DNA from 2 places in the Exiguobacterium sp. FD-YE-25-4 genome. Region 1 is predicted to be linked to the other one. Evidence: predicted binding sites of a transcription regulator. Region 1 holds the regulator's gene; the other holds the start of a gene.

Region 1 (8,118 bases):
GCTTCGGCGACACGCTGTTCAATCCGTGACACCCGTCGCACTTCCCCGGTCAATCCAACTTCGCCGATGCACACATCCGTCGGACGGGTCGGACGATCGCGGAAACTTGACGCAATCGAGATGCAAATCGCCAAATCAATCGCAGGCTCATCCAACTTGACACCGCCCGCAGCTTTTAAATAAGCATCTTGCGTTTGGAGTAAAAGCCCTGATCGTTTCTCAAGGACGGCCATGAGGAGCGCGACCCGGTTCTGGTCGATCCCTGTTGCCATCCGACGTGGATTTCCGAATGAGGTCGGGGAAATTAATGCCTGCAGCTCGACGAGCACCGTCCGCGTCCCTTCCATCGACGCGACGACAGTTGAGCCCGAGACCCCGGCAGTCCGTTCTTCTAGGAAAATTTCAGACGGATTGAGCACTTCTTCGAGACCGCCTTCCTTCATTTCAAAGATACCGATCTCGTTCGTCGATCCGAACCGATTTTTGACGGCCCGTAAAATACGGAACGTGTGGTGACGTTCGCCTTCAAAGTAAAGGACGGCATCGACCATATGCTCGAGCAGACGAGGTCCCGCAATCGAACCTTGTTTCGTCACGTGACCGACGATAAAGACGGCAATTCCACGGGTCTTGGCGATTTTCATGAGCGCTGCCGTACATTCCCGAACTTGGGCGACACTACCTGGCGCCGACTGGATCTCATCCATATAGACGGTTTGAATCGAGTCGATAATGACGAACCCTGGTTCCTCTTCATCGATGACCCGTTCAATCATCAACATATCCGTCTCCGCGAGGACATATAAGTCCTCGGTCGGGAGGCCGAGCCGCTCGGCGCGAAGTTTCGTCTGTTTGAGCGATTCTTCCCCGGAAATATAGAGCACTTTCCTTCCACTGTGCGCCAAATGGGCGCTCACTTGAAGCAAAATCGTCGACTTTCCGATTCCTGGATCGCCACCGACGAGGACGAGTGAGCCTGGAACGATTCCGCCCCCAAGCACGCGGTCAAACTCTTGACTGTTCGTATGGACGCGCGTCTCTTCTTGTGACACAACGTCCGACAGACGCTCCGGCTTCAGCTGTCTCGAGGAGCTATGAACGAATGCGGCCCCCCGCTTTGCCTTTTTCTCTTCGACAAACTCTTCAACGAGTGTGTTCCATTCGTTACATCCTGGGCAACGCCCCATCCATTTTGCGGATTCGTACCCGCATGACTGACATACGTATTTCGTTTTAATTTTTGCCATGATGTTCCTTTCCGTCTAAAAAAGCCCCCTCACATGAGAGAGGGAGCCTTGTAGTTACTGAACGACACCTTCATTACGGACGACGAATTCGCCGTCTTGTACATCGAGCGCCACTTTGCTGCCTTTTGTGATGCTGCCGCTGAGCATCGCCTCTGAGAGTCGGTCCTCAACCTCACGCTGGAGCGCACGGCGGAGTGGACGAGCCCCGTATTCCGGGTCGTACCCGACTTCAGCGATTTTCTCGAGCGCTGATTCGGTGAGACTGAAATCAATGCCTTGTTCTCCGAGACGTTTCGTAAGTGTCTCGGCCATAAGTTTGACAATTTCTTGGATGTGCTCTTTTTGGAGCGAGTGAAAGACGGTGATCTCGTCAATCCGGTTCAAGAACTCGGGACGGAACGCTTTTTTCAACTCTTCCATGACTTTGTCTTTCATTTCGGTATATTCACGTTTCACATCATCTTCAACCGTGAATCCGACATATTTGTTGCGTTTGAGGGCTGCCGCACCGACGTTTGACGTCATGATGATGACCGTGTTCCGGAAGTCGACCGTACGCCCTTTCGAGTCAGTCAAGCGACCGTCATCGAGCACTTGAAGCAAGATGTTGAACACTTCAGGATGGGCCTTCTCAATCTCATCAAGCAAGATGACCGAATATGGTTTGCGACGAACCTTCTCAGTCAATTGACCGCCTTCTTCATAGCCGACGTAACCTGGAGGCGACCCGACGAGACGGCTCGTCGCGTGTTTCTCCATATACTCAGACATGTCGATTCGGATGATGGCGTCTTCGTCACCGAACAACGCTTCAGCCACAGCACGAGCCAACTCGGTTTTCCCGACACCAGTTGGTCCGAGGAATACGAACGAACCAATCGGACGTTTCGGATCTTTCAATCCGGCACGAGCCCGGCGAATCGCCCGCGAAATCGATTTGACGGCCTCATCTTGACCGATGACCCGGCCGTGGAGAATCGATTCGAGTTTGAGGAGACGATCTGTCTCTTCTTCGGCGATCTTCGTCACCGGGACACCTGTCCAGTTGGCGACGACTTGCGCAATATCTTCTTTCGTTACTTCGAGTTTTTCGTTCCCTTGCTTATTCTGCCATTCCGACTTGAGCTGTTCGAGCTCATCCCGGAGTTTCTGTTCGGTATCACGTAACGAGGCAGCCTTCTCGAACTCTTGACTCTGTACAGCCGAATCTTTCTCTTTGCGAATCGACTCAAGACGAGCCTCGAGTTCTTTCAAATTCGGCGGTGCCGTGAACGAACGAAGTCTTACTTTCGAAGCAGCCTCATCGACGAGGTCGATCGCTTTATCCGGAAGGAAACGGTCCGAGATGTAGCGGTCCGAGAGAACGACGGCTTCATGAATCGCTTCATCTGTGATTGTGACGCGATGGTGCGCCTCGTAACGGTCACGTAACCCGAAGAGGATTTGTTCTGCCTCATCCGTTGTCGGTTCATTGACTTGGATCGGTTGGAACCGGCGTTCGAGTGCCGCATCTTTCTCGATATACTTCCGGTACTCATCAAGTGTCGTCGCTCCGATACATTGGAGTTCACCACGTGCGAGTGACGGTTTCAAAATGTTCGACGCGTCGATTGCGCCTTCAGCGCCGCCAGCTCCAATCAATGTGTGCAATTCGTCGATGAAAAGAATGACGTTCCCAGCTTGGCGAATCTCATCCATTACCTTTTTCAATCGGTCCTCAAATTCACCGCGGTATTTCGTTCCGGCGACGAGTGTTCCCATATCAAGTACCATGACACGTTTATTACGAAGAGTTTCTGGAACTTCGTTATTAATGATCTGTTGAGCGAGACCTTCGACGACTGCCGTTTTCCCGACCCCTGGTTCCCCAATGAGGACCGGGTTATTTTTTGTCCGGCGAGACAACACTTCGATGACGCGTTGAATCTCGCCAGCGCGGCCGATGACTGGGTCAAGACGCGACTCACGCGCCTGTTGGGTCAAGTCACGGGCCAAGCCGTCTAGCGTTGGTGTCGCGGCACTCGTTCCAGGTTGTGACGCATTAGAAGATGACTCCGTGTTTCCTAAGAGTTGAAGTACTTGCTGACGTGCCTTCGTCAAACTGACTCCAAGGTTGTTCAAAACACGAGCCGCCACACCTTCGCCTTCACGAATCACGCCGAGTAAAATGTGCTCGGTGCCGACGTAAGAATGTCCAAGTTTTCGAGCCTCGTCCATCGAGAGTTCGATTACTTTTTTTGCACGCGGTGTATAGTGAATCGTTGAGCCGTTTTCTGATCCACGGCCAATGAGTGCCTCTACTTCTTGTTGAATCTTTTCAGACGTGAGTCCGAGGGCGAACAGTGCTTTAGCAGCAATCCCTTCCCCTTCACGGACGAGTCCGAGTAAAATATGTTCCGTACCAATATTATGATGGCCAAGTCGTACCGCTTCCTCTTGTGCTAAAGCTAATACGCGCTGAGCTCGTTCTGTAAATCGACCAAACATCATTGACAAAACCTCCTTAAAGTTGGATCAAACTAAGCCATGATCTAACGTTCGACGAACGAGAGTCGCTCGTTCGCGATCTCGTTCTTTCGTAGATAATGTTTTCCCGAAATGTTTTTGTAGGAAACCTGATTGAAGCTTTACAATTAATTCGTGAAACTGAGGTGGACTCCAGTCGGACAAAATACCAAGGTCACTCGCCAAATGCAAATCCGACAGACGTTCAATCGCTTCTGTCGATGATAACAGTTTCGCATAACGTAAAATTCCGTATGAGCGATAAAACTGGTCCTCTAACTCGTCTTGGTTGCTAGCCAGTAGCTCTTCCCGTGCTTGTCGTTCCGCCTGAATGACTTGCTCCGTAACTTCCATAAAATCTGTCAACAACTGTGATTCATGACTGCCGAGTGTGCGTTGATTCGATAATTGAAACAATCGTCCCGCCGCGTCGCTACCTTCTCCATACCGTCCCCGAATCGTATATCCGAGCTTGCGAAGCTCTTTCAATATAGGAGTAATTCGCCCTGTCAACGTTAGCCCTGGGAGATGGAGCATCACTGACGCTCGAAGCCCTGTACCGATATTACTTGGACAAGTCGTTAAATATCCGAGCTGTTCGTCATATGCGTATGGGAGAGATTCGCCACAGAGAACATCGACTCGTTTCGCGAGTTCAAACGCTTCTTCCACTTGATAACCCGGGAGTAACGTTTGAATTCGTAAGTGATCTTCTTCATTAATAAGCACACTGATCGTTTCATCTTCACTTAACAAGACGGCACTTTCTTCTTTTCCAGCAATCGTTGGGCTAATCAAATGTTTTTCAACGAGTGCTTGTCGTGTCACTACATCGTAAGTGCCCATGTGCAAATATTCGAAGCCTTGCAATCCGCCAAGTGACGTTTCAACACGTTGACAAAGCTGATGTTGACTTTCTTTAGATAAAACCGGAGAAAAGACTGTATCTTTTAAATTACGCGCTAGACGGATACGAGTGGAGATGACTAAGTCATCAAGTTTCGCTCGCTCTTTCATCTTCGGACCGAGTGGATGCTTGAGAAATGGTTCCATCATGCCTCACCTTGTCCTTTCAGCTGAATTATTTCTTTTTTAATTCGCGCTGCACGTTCATAATCTTCTTGTTCGACGGCTCGTTGTAACTCCCCTGCTAACTTTTGGAGTCGCTCTTCGATTCGCTCGTCGGGTGTGCGCAAGGCATCAGGCATCGAACCGACGTGAACATCATGGCCTTGCTGGTACTGCCGAGTGATTTTAATCAGTTCATCACGAAACACCGTATAACAAGTAGCGCATCCAGCTTTTCGTAAATGAGCCAGCTCGTTTTGTGTCAGTTGACACGTGGGACAGCGTTTCACGACCGGCACATAACCTGACATGATTTCTACTGTACAATTACGACATAGTTTACGCGTTACAGGAATTCCATTCTCCACTACTTGAATTTCATTGACGGCAGGTCGCCGTTTGCATCGTTCACATAGCATAGATGTATGCCTCCGTCAGTCAATGGTAACTAAGTAATTTCATTAATACGAGTAACTGTTGTCTTCGAATCAAGTGTCGATCTTCAGCGTTCAAGCCGAGCGCTTCATCAGACAATAAATGATACAACAAGCGCACTTCCCGCTCACTCAACATCCCTTCTTCAAATAAGCGAATCAAGATGTTCTCGACAAGCTGTTCGGAAAGACGAGGATGGTCTTGTAAAATATCCATCAAGCTGACCAACACGTCTTGCTTTTCATGTAAAATTACGCGGCGAATGCGAATATATCCCCCGCCCCCACGCTTACTTTCCACCAAATAGCCCTTCTCGACCGTAAAGCGCGTATTAATGACGTAGTTGATTTGAGACGGAACACATTCGAAACGCTTGGCAATATCTTGCCGTTTAATCTCGATTGCTTCGGCCTGGCTCTCCTTCAGCACTTGTTTTAAATACTGTTCGATTACATCCGATATGTTTCTCATCTCCACCACCCTCTGACCATCTTTGACTTTTGACTATATTCTATCATTGATTCAAAAAAAGGCAAACGAAAAGCGATGTCGCAACTGCGACATCGCTAGATATACAAAAAAAGAACGACCAAGCGGATGCTTGATCGTCCTTCGCGTTGGCCTGGCAACGTCCTATCCTCACAGGGGGAGACCCCCAACTACTTTCGGCGCTGAAGCGCTTAACTTCCGTGTTCGGCATGGGAACGGGTGTGGCCGCTTCGCTATCGCCACCAGACAAGAGAGATCGTTCTCTCAAAACTGAAGACTCATCAATTCATACAAACCTTAGACTAGATCAAAGCCTCGACCGATTAGTATCATTCAGCTCCACACGTCGCCGTGCTTCCACCCATGACCTATCTACCTCATCGTCTCTGAGGGGTCTTTCTTGATTGCTCAAAGGGAAATCTCATCTCGGAGGGGGCTTCATGCTTAGATGCTTTCAGCACTTATCCCGTCCGCACGTAGCTACCCAGCGATGCTCCTGGCGGAACAACTGGTACACCAGCGGTGCGTCCATCCCGGTCCTCTCGTACTAAGGACAGCTCTCCTCAAATTTCCTGCGCCCACGACGGATAGGGACCGAACTGTCTCACGACGTTCTGAACCCAGCTCGCGTACCGCTTTAATGGGCGAACAGCCCAACCCTTGGGACCTACTCCAGCCCCAGGATGCGATGAGCCGACATCGAGGTGCCAAACCTCCCCGTCGATGTGGACTCTTGGGGGAGATCAGCCTGTTATCCCCAGGGTAGCTTTTATCCGTTGAGCGATGGCCCTTCCATGCGGAACCACCGGATCACTAAGCCCGACTTTCGTCCCTGCTCGACTTGTAGGTCTCGCAGTCAAGCTCCCTTCTGCCTTTGCACTCTTCGAATGATTTCCAACCATTCTGAGGGAACCTTTGGGCGCCTCCGTTACTGTTTAGGAGGCGACCGCCCCAGTCAAACTACCCACCTGACACGGTCCTCCAGCCGGATCACGGCTGCGAGTTAGAGACTCTATACGCAAAGGGTGGTATCCCAAGGGTGTCTCCACCGAAGCTGGCGCTCCGGCTTCACAAACTCCCACCTATCCTGTACATCGCGTACAAAGCCTCAATATCAGGCTGTAGTAAAGCTCCATGGGGTCTTTCCGTCCTGTCGCGGGTAACCTGCATCTTCACAGGTACTATGATTTCACCGGGTCTCTCGTTGAGACAGTGCCCAAATCGTTACGCCTTTCGTGCGGGTCGGAACTTACCCGACAAGGAATTTCGCTACCTTAGGACCGTTATAGTTACGGCCGCCGTTTACTGGGGCTTCGGTTCAGTGCTTCTCTTGCGATGACACATCCCCTTAACCTTCCAGCACCGGGCAGGCGTCAGCCCCTATACTTCATCTTGCGATTTAGCAGAGACCTGTGTTTTTGCTAAACAGTCGTTTGGGCCTATTCACTGCGGCTTATGTTGCCATAAGCGTCCCTTCTCCCGAAGTTACGGGACCATTTTGCCGAGTTCCTTAACGAGAGTTATCCCGCGCGTCTTAGAATTCTCATCTCGCCTACCTGTGTCGGTTTACGGTACTGGCGCCGACCTCCTTACTAGAGGCTTTTCTTGGCAGCGTGAAATCCGGTACTTCGCCCTACGGGCTCCACATCACAGCTCAGCCTTGTGTGTCGGGCGGATTTGCCAACCCGACGGCCTCGCTGCTTGTCCGTGCACTTCCAGTCGCACGGTTACCTTATCCTTCTGCGTCCCCCCATCGTTCAAACGGTGGTACGGCGGTACAGGAATATCAACCTGTTGTCCATCGCCTACGCCTTTCGGCCTCGGCTTAGGTCCAGACTAACCCTGAGCGGACGAGCCTTCCTCAGGAAACCTTGGGCTTTCGACGGAGGGGATTCTCACCCCTCTTTTCGCTACTCACACCGGCATTCTCACTTCCAAGCGCTCCACGGCTCCTCACGATACCGCTTCACTGCTGCTTGGAACGCTCCCCTACCATCCCTTACGGGATCCATAGCTTCGGTGGTATGTTTAGCCCCGTTACATTTTCGGCGCGGCGTCACTCGACTAGTGAGCTATTACGCACTCTTTGAATGATGGCTGCTTCTAAGCCAACATCCTAGTTGTCTGTGCAACGCCACATCCTTTTCCACTTAACATACACTTGGGGACCTTAGCTGATGGTCTGGGCTGTTTCCCTTTCGACTACGGATCTTATCACTCGCAGTCTGACTCCCGAGTACAAGTTGCCGGCATTCGGAGTTTGACTGAATTCGGTAACCCTGTGGGGGCCCCTAGTCCAATCAGTGCTCTACCTCCGGAACTCTTCACCTCGAGGCTAGCCCTAAAGCTATTTCGGGGAGAACCAGCTATCTCC
Region 2 (8,118 bases), 790 kb from region 1:
TGTTGAAGCGTGGGCACGGTGAGCCGCACCGAACGCGTCGTTGACGAAGATATCAGCGAGTGCCGCGAAACCTTTCGCGAGTTCTGGATCGTTTTTCGTTTCACCAGGGTAGAAACGGACGTTCTCGAGAACGACGACGTCACCTTCACCAAGTTTTGAAACGGCTTCTTCTGCGACTGGACCGTACGCCTCTTCAACGAGGGGTACATCTTTGCCGAGAAGTTCAGCGAGACGTTTAGCGACCGGTGCGAGTGAGTACTCGAGGTTCTTCTCGCCTTTTGGACGGCCGAGGTGGCTCGCCAAAATGACTTTCGCGCCGCCGTCGATCAAGTGTTTGATCGTCGGAAGAGCCGCTTGGATCCGCGTTTCATCTTGAATGACGCGATCTTTGAGTGGAACGTTGAAGTCAACGCGGCAAAAGACGCGTTTCCCTTTTACATCGATGTCACGAATAGACTGTTTGTTCATAACCTTCGCCTCCATATGTCGTGCGTGTCAATTTCATAAATAGAGCGGAGAACAATCTCTTGTTTCCGCTCCTATTTGATTCTATTTAGTTCACGAACTTACTTCGCGATTTCAGCGAAGTGCTTGAGTGTGCGAACCAATTGTGCAGTGTAAGACATTTCGTTGTCGTACCAAGAAACTGTCTTAACGAGTTGCTTGTCGCCAACTGTCATTACTTTAGTTTGTGTCGCATCGAAGAGTGAACCGTAAGTGATTCCGACGATGTCAGAAGATACGATTTCGTCTTCAGTGTAACCGAATGACTCGTTCGCTGCTTTTTTCATTGCTGCGTTGATTTCGTCAACAGATACAGTTTTCTCAAGAACTGTTACGAGCTCTGTGAGTGAACCTGTAGCAACTGGTACACGTTGTGCCGCACCGTCAAGTTTACCTTGAAGTTCTGGGATAACGAGGCCGATCGCTTTAGCCGCACCAGTTGTGTTCGGTACGATGTTTGCTGCTGCCGCACGTGCACGACGGAAGTCGCCTTTCGGGTGTGGAGCGTCAAGCGTGTTTTGGTCGCCTGTGTAAGCGTGGATTGTTGTCATGAGACCTTCAACGATTCCGAACTGGTCTTGGAGAACTTTCGCCATTGGCGCCAAGCAGTTTGTCGTACAAGAAGCACCAGAGATTACTGTCTCAGTACCATCAAGGATGTCGTGGTTTGTGTTGTAAACAACAGTCTTCATGTCACCTGTAGCCGGAGCCGAGATCACAACTTTTTTCGCGCCAGCTTTCAAGTGAAGCTCCGCTTTTTCTTTTGCTGTGAAGAAACCAGTACATTCGAGAACGATGTCAACACCGAGCTCGCCCCATGGAAGTTCTTCTGGGTTGCGGTTAGCAAGTGTAACGACTTTCTCGCCGTTTACGAGGAAGTGACCGTCGTGTACTTCTACTTCTCCGTCGAAACGACCTTGTGTCGTGTCATACTTGAGAAGGTGAGCGAGCATCTTCGTGTCAGTCAAGTCGTTGATTGCAACAACTTCGACTCCTTCGTTTTTGATGATCTCGCGGAATGCCAAACGACCAATACGTCCAAATCCGTTAATACCAACTTTTACTGCCATAGTTAATTTCCTCCTTAGGGTAGAAGCTATTTATTGAAGAGCCAACGGGGGTCAACTCTTTAATAACGATTTAATAATTCTGTCGCCGCACCTTCGTCTGTGACGAGGATGATGTTCGGCGTGTGTTTCGCATATGCGGCAATCGCTTGTGCCTTCGATTTCCCTCCGGCGACCGCGATGACGGTGTCCATGTCGTCGAGCTCCTCTAATTGGATCCCGACCGTCTTGACCCGATGAACGATTTCACCTTCGGCGTTGAAGTAATATCCGAACGCCTCGGCGACGGCATCATGCCGTTCGATCATCCGCAAATGCTCTGGTGACGCGTGACGGCGTTTCGCCATCGTTTCCGCCTCACCAATTCCATGTACCACAATTCGCGCCGCTCTAATCATTTCCAGGACATTTTTTATGCTAGGTTCCTCCACCATCCGCTCGAACGTCTCTTGCGAAACCTCGTCCGGAATGTGGAGTAAATGATAGTCGGCATGGGCCCGGTCGGCCATTCGAGAACAGACGGTGTTCGCCTGTAACTCAAGCGTCTCTCCGAGTCCTCCGCGTGCCGGCACGAAATGCATCGGCCGTTCTTTTTTATCGGGCGACATCATGGCCGCAACCGATGCCATCGTCGTCCCGCCTGTGACCGCGATGATATTGTCGTCAGGTGCCAGTCGCGCTTTCAGCTGCGTGACGGCGGCCCGACCGATATCTCGCTGGACCCAGAACGTCTCGTCGGAATCACCCGGTACGATGACGACTTGGCGAACGCCTAGTTTTCGCTCGAGTTCTCGTGCGACTTCCGAGATGCCTAGGATCTCTCCCATGACCTCGTGCAAGTCTCTGAGAACGTTTCGGCCCGATTCCGTAAGGGAAATACCTTGAGTAGCGACCATCAATAGACCTTGGTCTTTCAAAAAGTCGACTTCTCGTCTTAGGATTCGTTCCGTCAGCCCGAGGCTTGTGGCGAGTGTCCGGCGGCCGATTGGCTGCATCAACCGGACATAATGTAAGATGTCGTAACGATGTCGGAGCGTATCGAGCATGTCGGGAACGATTTGCTTCTGAACTTGAATCAGCTGCTGGATCATACTCATTCCCCCTCGACTTAAAGCATGGACAATTTTTGTCCCACTTTTATATTTGCGTCCCACCGCTACGACTTCATCTTATCAATGACCTTTCCGTCTTGCAACCCCTTCAAACGTTTTTTTTCGATGTAAGCGTATACTTAACAAAATCTTCAACTTTACTGTCATCGTATCGCCCTTGACTAATGACGCGCCCCTCGTGTAAGACGACGGGGATCTCGAACAAGTACTTCGCCTCGAGTTCTTCGTTGCCCGTGATGTCGACCTGCTCGAGTTCGAACGGATAGTCTTCCATGAGCCATTCGAGCATGACGAGTGCCTCCTCGCAGAGCGAACAGTTGGCACGCCGGTATAATGTCAGCACCATGTCAGTCCCCTCCTTTCCATAGTTGTCGTTCCCGCTCCCGCGAGTTTCCAAAACCGAGCGCTTCCCGATAGTTCGCCACGGTCCGTCGTGTCACCGTATAGCCGATCCGGGCCAACTCTCGCATGAGTGCGGCGTCACTCAAAGGTGACGTCTCTTGTTGAATCAGTTCGGCGAGCGCCTTTTTCACCATGAACGGCGATTGCCCATGATCCGTGGACCTGACGAAAAAGTGGCGCCACGCCATGACCCCGCCCTCGGTCGCCACATACTTTCCTTGGATGGCCCGTCCGACGGTCGACTCGTGCTTGCCGATCCGTTCGGCGACTTCTTTCCGCGTCAACGGATGCAAGACGAGCTTGCCGTCGAGCCAGTCCGCCTGACGTTCCGCGATGACCGTCCATACCGAATGTAGCGTCGCGTTCCGCATCTCGAGCGTCTCGTGCCACCACTTCGCCTCGCGGTCGTCCCCGATCCGAGCCGCATCGAGCGTTGGGCTGAACCATGTCGTCACAAGCCCATCGTCACGCCGGGCGACTTCGAGTTCCGGTACGATATGCTCGGTTCCTTCATATAATATTGGTGTTTTCGGTAACGTCGCCACGATACGGGTCACCCGGTCGAACTCGGCCACCGAGATGTCGAGTCGGCCCGGGATGTCATCAACGTTCGCGTCGAGCGCCTCGAACACGTCCAAGACGAGCGGGTCGTCATGTTCAATCGCATGCCGGTATTGGCAGTCCCGCTCATTCTTCGCGCCGATCCCCGTCGGTTCTAAAAACAAGAGCGCCTGGCGTGCCGCCTCAACGTCCGCCACATCGACCTCGAAGCGATGGGCGAGCACGAAGTCACTATCAGGTAAGAGGCCGCGGTGGTCTAGCGCGAGGACGAGCCGCTTTTGAAGCATACGTTGGACCTCGTTCCCACTTCCTTCCTCAATCTGTTCGAACAGACGGGACTCGAATCCGCTCGCCGTGTCCTCCACCCATTCGACCGCGCCGCTGCCGATGGCGATGTTCGGGTTCCGCTTTGACAAGCGGCCAAGCTGAAAAGCGATCGCGGTCCGGTCTGCTTCGAGAACCGGCAGACGCCTGACCATGTCCTGGGTCAGTTGTTGCTTTTGAAGTTGCTGTTGTTCTTGGCGTTGCATCGGTCACACCCCTCTCGTTTCCTATTGTAGCGAAAGGCGGGAAAACGCGCTCAAAAAAAAGTGAGACGAACAGGATTGCTTTTTTAAAAAAACAAATGTATAATAAATCGTGTCAGAGAACATGCACCCGTAGCTCAGGGGATAGAGCACTGGTTTCCGGTGCCAGGTGTCGGGAGTTCGAATCTCTCCGGGTGTATCAAAGAAAGAGGTCAGGCAGATGCCTGGCCTCTTTTGTCGTTTTAGAATCGTCAAACCGTGGAATAGGTCAAAAACGATGACTATCGTTTGACCAACATTGACTATAGCGGTATGATATGTTTACAACCTACATAAAGGAGGCAGATTCAATGTTAATTCCAACAGTTATCGAACAAACAGGTCGCGGGGAACGCGCGTACGATATTTACTCACGCTTGCTCAAGGACCGCATCATCTTGCTCGGAAGTGCGATCGACGACAACGTCGCCAACTCGATCGTTGCCCAGCTCCTCTTCCTTGCAGCCGAGGACCCAGATAAGGACATCTCACTTTACATCAACAGCCCGGGTGGTTCGATCACTTCCGGAATGGCGATTTATGACACGATGAACTTCATCAAACCGAACGTGTCGACGATTTGTATCGGAATGGCCGCATCGATGGGTGCCTTCTTGCTCCAAGCCGGTGAAAAAGGCAAACGCTTCGCGCTTCCAAACGCGGAGATCATGATTCACCAACCGCTCGGCGGTACGCAAGGTCAAGCATCGGACATCAAGATCCATGCTGAACGCATCATCAAGATGCGCGAGAAATTGAACCAAATCATGGCCGACAACACAGGCCAGCCGCTTGAAGTCATCGAGCGCGACACAGAGCGCGACTACTTCATGTCAGCTGAACAAGCGAAAGACTACGGTCTCATCGACAAGGTCATGACGCGTTAATCCAAAAGCGCCTTTCCCAACTCCGGGAAAGGCGCTTCTTTCGCTAAACAGACGCCATATGATTCGTCTGTCGTCAGCTCTGGTTGCAATTTTTCCCAAACAAACGGGATTGTGGTGAGTTCGGATACATAGCCGTTCACGATTTTCGGTCGGTCCCACATCTCATAACGTACTTTCATTGAATCTCCCCCTGTTTGCATCCATTTGATTTGTTGCTCGACTTGTCGCAACGCCTCGATTTCGCGTTGGACCTCATCAAGTCTGCTGTCGAGTAACTCGCTCACACTTTCTGCCGTCTGAATTTGTTCGAGCGAGATACCCATTTGGCGTAGTAACTTGATTTCGTTCAGGCGTCTTATTTCTTCCATCCCGTATAACCGATACTGATTATCTAAACGAGTCGGTCGGACGAGTCCTTTCGCTTCATACCATTTGATTGCTTTAGTGGACAACCCCGTTAGATGGACCACTTTTCCGATTTGAATCATTGGCGTCCCCCCTTCTCGTTGATCATAAAGCCGCCCGTAGCGGACAGGTCAACTCTTTTATTCCTTGACCTCGACCCCGAACACATAGCGGCTGTCCCCACGCGGCCACTCCCCGCCCGTCTCGAACAAATAGACACCCGGTTCGTCTGGGACGACGGGATCAGACCGTACGAGCTCCCCATCGATGATTTGATGGAATGAGACGTTCGACGGCTCGGCATGGAACTCGACATCAATCTCGGCACCCGGCTCGACCGGCACGAGCTGCAAGTCGTCCGCTTCCGGCAACCCGTGGTCTTCACATACCGCCTCGCCCCCATTGGACCAGCAGAACGTCGACTGTTTCACTTCGGCCGTCACCGATCCGACCCGGACTGTCGGGAGCGGCGGTTTGATCGAGGACTCCGACTTCCAAAACGAGGTGGCCAACAACGCGCCGCCGACGAGAATCAACCCAACCACGACGATCCATAACCCTTTTCGTCTCAACTCGCTCATCTCCTTTGTTCTTGTATTCCCCGTTCCACGAAAAAACGACCCACTTCCGTGAGTCGTCCCGTTCATTTCGGGCGTCGAAGCCCTTTCATCATATAGCCGCCTTTAAAGTCGATCGGATCGAATGCGACGAGGAACGCCTTAGGCTCATACTCCTCGACCATTTGCCGCAAATCTTTCATCCGCGTCCGTGCCGCCAAGACGTCGAGACGATATCGGATGCCGTCACGTCCCTGTCCTTGGTAATGCGTCACGCCATAACCGCTGTCGCGCATCTTTTGGATGAGCTCGGCCGGGAACTCTTGCGTGTGGACTTGGATCATGTTGTAGCCGATGGCAAGCTTCCGCTCGACGTAACCGCCGACGAGAATCCCGAGCCCGAATCCGACCGCATAGACGATCATGCCGAGCGTCGTCAAATCTTGGAACACGATCCCGAGCGCGAAGATATAGATTAGCGTCTCAAGCGTCCCGAACAGCCCCGCAATCATCGTTTTTCCTTTGACGAGCATGATGGTCCGAAGCGTCAGCACCGGTACGTAGACGAGTTGTAATACTAGGATGAGCAAGATTTGCCCCATAGGATCGACCTCCATTCGAATTCAATATAACCACTATTCCAAATTTTAAGGCCGGATGCAACCAAAAAAGGCTGACCGCAGTCAGCCTTTCGCAATTATTTGTCTAAGTTATCCACGCTCGTGAGCAGTTCATAATCTTTGCGGATGACCTGATAGATGGCGTTCGTGTCACCTGACAATACTTCTTCCGCGCGCAATTGGTTGAGGAAGAGGCTTGTCGCGAACGTGACGAGGGCGCTTTTCGGGATCCCGATTTGTTTCGCACGCTCCGTGATGACCTGGTCTAAATCAGCGTCGATCGTGAGCGAGATTCTTTTCTTTGCATTCGACATAATCATGAAGCTCCTTTAAGTTACATTTCTAAGTCCTATACACAATTGCTAATTATATAGGAAGAATGGTTTTGGTGCAACCAGGGTCACGACGAGCTGATTTCTTCACCGTTTCGCACCTTGTCCGCGATTTGATCGATTTTGCGGAGCCGATGGTTGATCCCCGACTTCGAGATCGGTCCCGTCTCGAGCATCTCGCCGAGTTCTTGGAGCGAGACGTCTTGATGGGTGACCCGGAGCTCGGCAATCTCCCGGAGTTTGACCGGTAAGATTTCAAGCCCGACCGTGCGCTCGAGGAACTTGATGTTCTCGACTTGGCGGAGCGCCGCCCCGACGGTCTTATTCAAGTTCGCCGTCTCACAGTTGACGAGCCGGTTGACCGAGTTGCGCATGTCTTTGATGATGCGCGCGTCCTCGAAGTCGAGCATGCCGCGCGTCGCCCCGATGAGTTTCAGGAAGTCCGAGATCTTTTCACTCTCTTTGATATAGAGGATGTGCCCTTTCTTCCGTTCGAGCGTCTTCGCGTTCAAGCCGAAGCGGTTAGCGAGGTCACGGAGCGCCTGGTTATGGTTCTCGTACAGGCTGTACACCTCGAGGTGATACGACGACGTCTTCGGATGGTTGATCGACCCACCGGCGAGGAACGACCCGCGTAAATAGGCACGGGCGAGGTTCTCGTCACGTGTCATGTCCGAGTTGAGCGTGCGGATCATCTCGTAGTTCTCCCCGAGGATTTCAAGGTCTCGAAGCATCGTCTCGGCACGCTGGGCGACCCGGACGATATAGACGTTGTTCTTCTTCAACCGCATTTTTTTCCGTACGAACAAATCAAGATGATGGTCGTACAGCCGTTTCATGAGGGAATAGATTCGACGTGCGATGGCGGCGTTCTCGGTCGAGACGTCGAGCGTCATCCCTCGCCCTAAAGCGAGCGAAATGACCCCGTTCATCCGAACGAGCGCGGATAATTCCGCTTTCGCCTCGGCATCGGTCACGACGAGTTGCGTCAATTCTTTTTTGACGTCAGAGGCAAAGCTCATGCCGGTCCCCTCCTTTCTGTTCAATCACAACTTATTTCAGCTCAAGTTCTTGGAACGAGCGTGGTTTCTTGATGCGCAGGACG

What was found. The regulator CtsR, encoded in region 1, represses protease genes until heat stress. The targets are predictions, from matches to a motif close to ATGGTCAATAAAGGTCAAACA.
Region 2: clpP (ATP-dependent Clp endopeptidase proteolytic subunit ClpP) is a predicted target of CtsR. The motif match lies at 4,459-4,479, and genes of this name have one in related genera.

Annotation. Positions count from the first base shown of each region.
Region 1 is NZ_CM168041.1:2,868,701-2,876,818, forward strand. It holds gene radA (DNA repair protein RadA) at 1-1,247, opposite strand, end outside; gene clpC (ATP-dependent protease ATP-binding subunit ClpC) at 1,302-3,737, opposite strand; gene AC13H5_RS14885 (protein arginine kinase) at 3,762-4,805, opposite strand; gene AC13H5_RS14890 (UvrB/UvrC motif-containing protein) at 4,805-5,239, opposite strand; gene AC13H5_RS14895 (CtsR family transcriptional regulator) at 5,259-5,726, opposite strand; rRNA gene rrf (5S ribosomal RNA) at 5,876-5,991, opposite strand; rRNA gene AC13H5_RS14905 (23S ribosomal RNA) at 6,048-8,118, opposite strand, start outside.
Region 2 is NZ_CM168041.1:2,075,929-2,084,046, forward strand. It holds gene AC13H5_RS10670 (phosphoglycerate kinase) at 1-468, opposite strand, end outside; gene gap (type I glyceraldehyde-3-phosphate dehydrogenase) at 567-1,574, opposite strand; gene AC13H5_RS10680 (sugar-binding transcriptional regulator) at 1,634-2,659, opposite strand; gene AC13H5_RS10685 (glutaredoxin family protein) at 2,772-3,029, opposite strand; gene AC13H5_RS10690 (RNA polymerase factor sigma-54) at 3,031-4,176, opposite strand; tRNA gene AC13H5_RS10695 (tRNA-Arg) at 4,300-4,372, shown strand; gene clpP (ATP-dependent Clp endopeptidase proteolytic subunit ClpP) at 4,524-5,099, shown strand; gene AC13H5_RS10705 (MerR family transcriptional regulator) at 5,096-5,587, opposite strand; gene AC13H5_RS10710 (hypothetical protein) at 5,645-6,085, opposite strand; gene AC13H5_RS10715 (DUF2179 domain-containing protein) at 6,148-6,663, opposite strand; gene AC13H5_RS10720 (hypothetical protein) at 6,759-6,995, opposite strand; gene whiA (DNA-binding protein WhiA) at 7,082-8,035, opposite strand; gene AC13H5_RS10730 (gluconeogenesis factor YvcK family protein) at 8,067-8,118, opposite strand, start outside.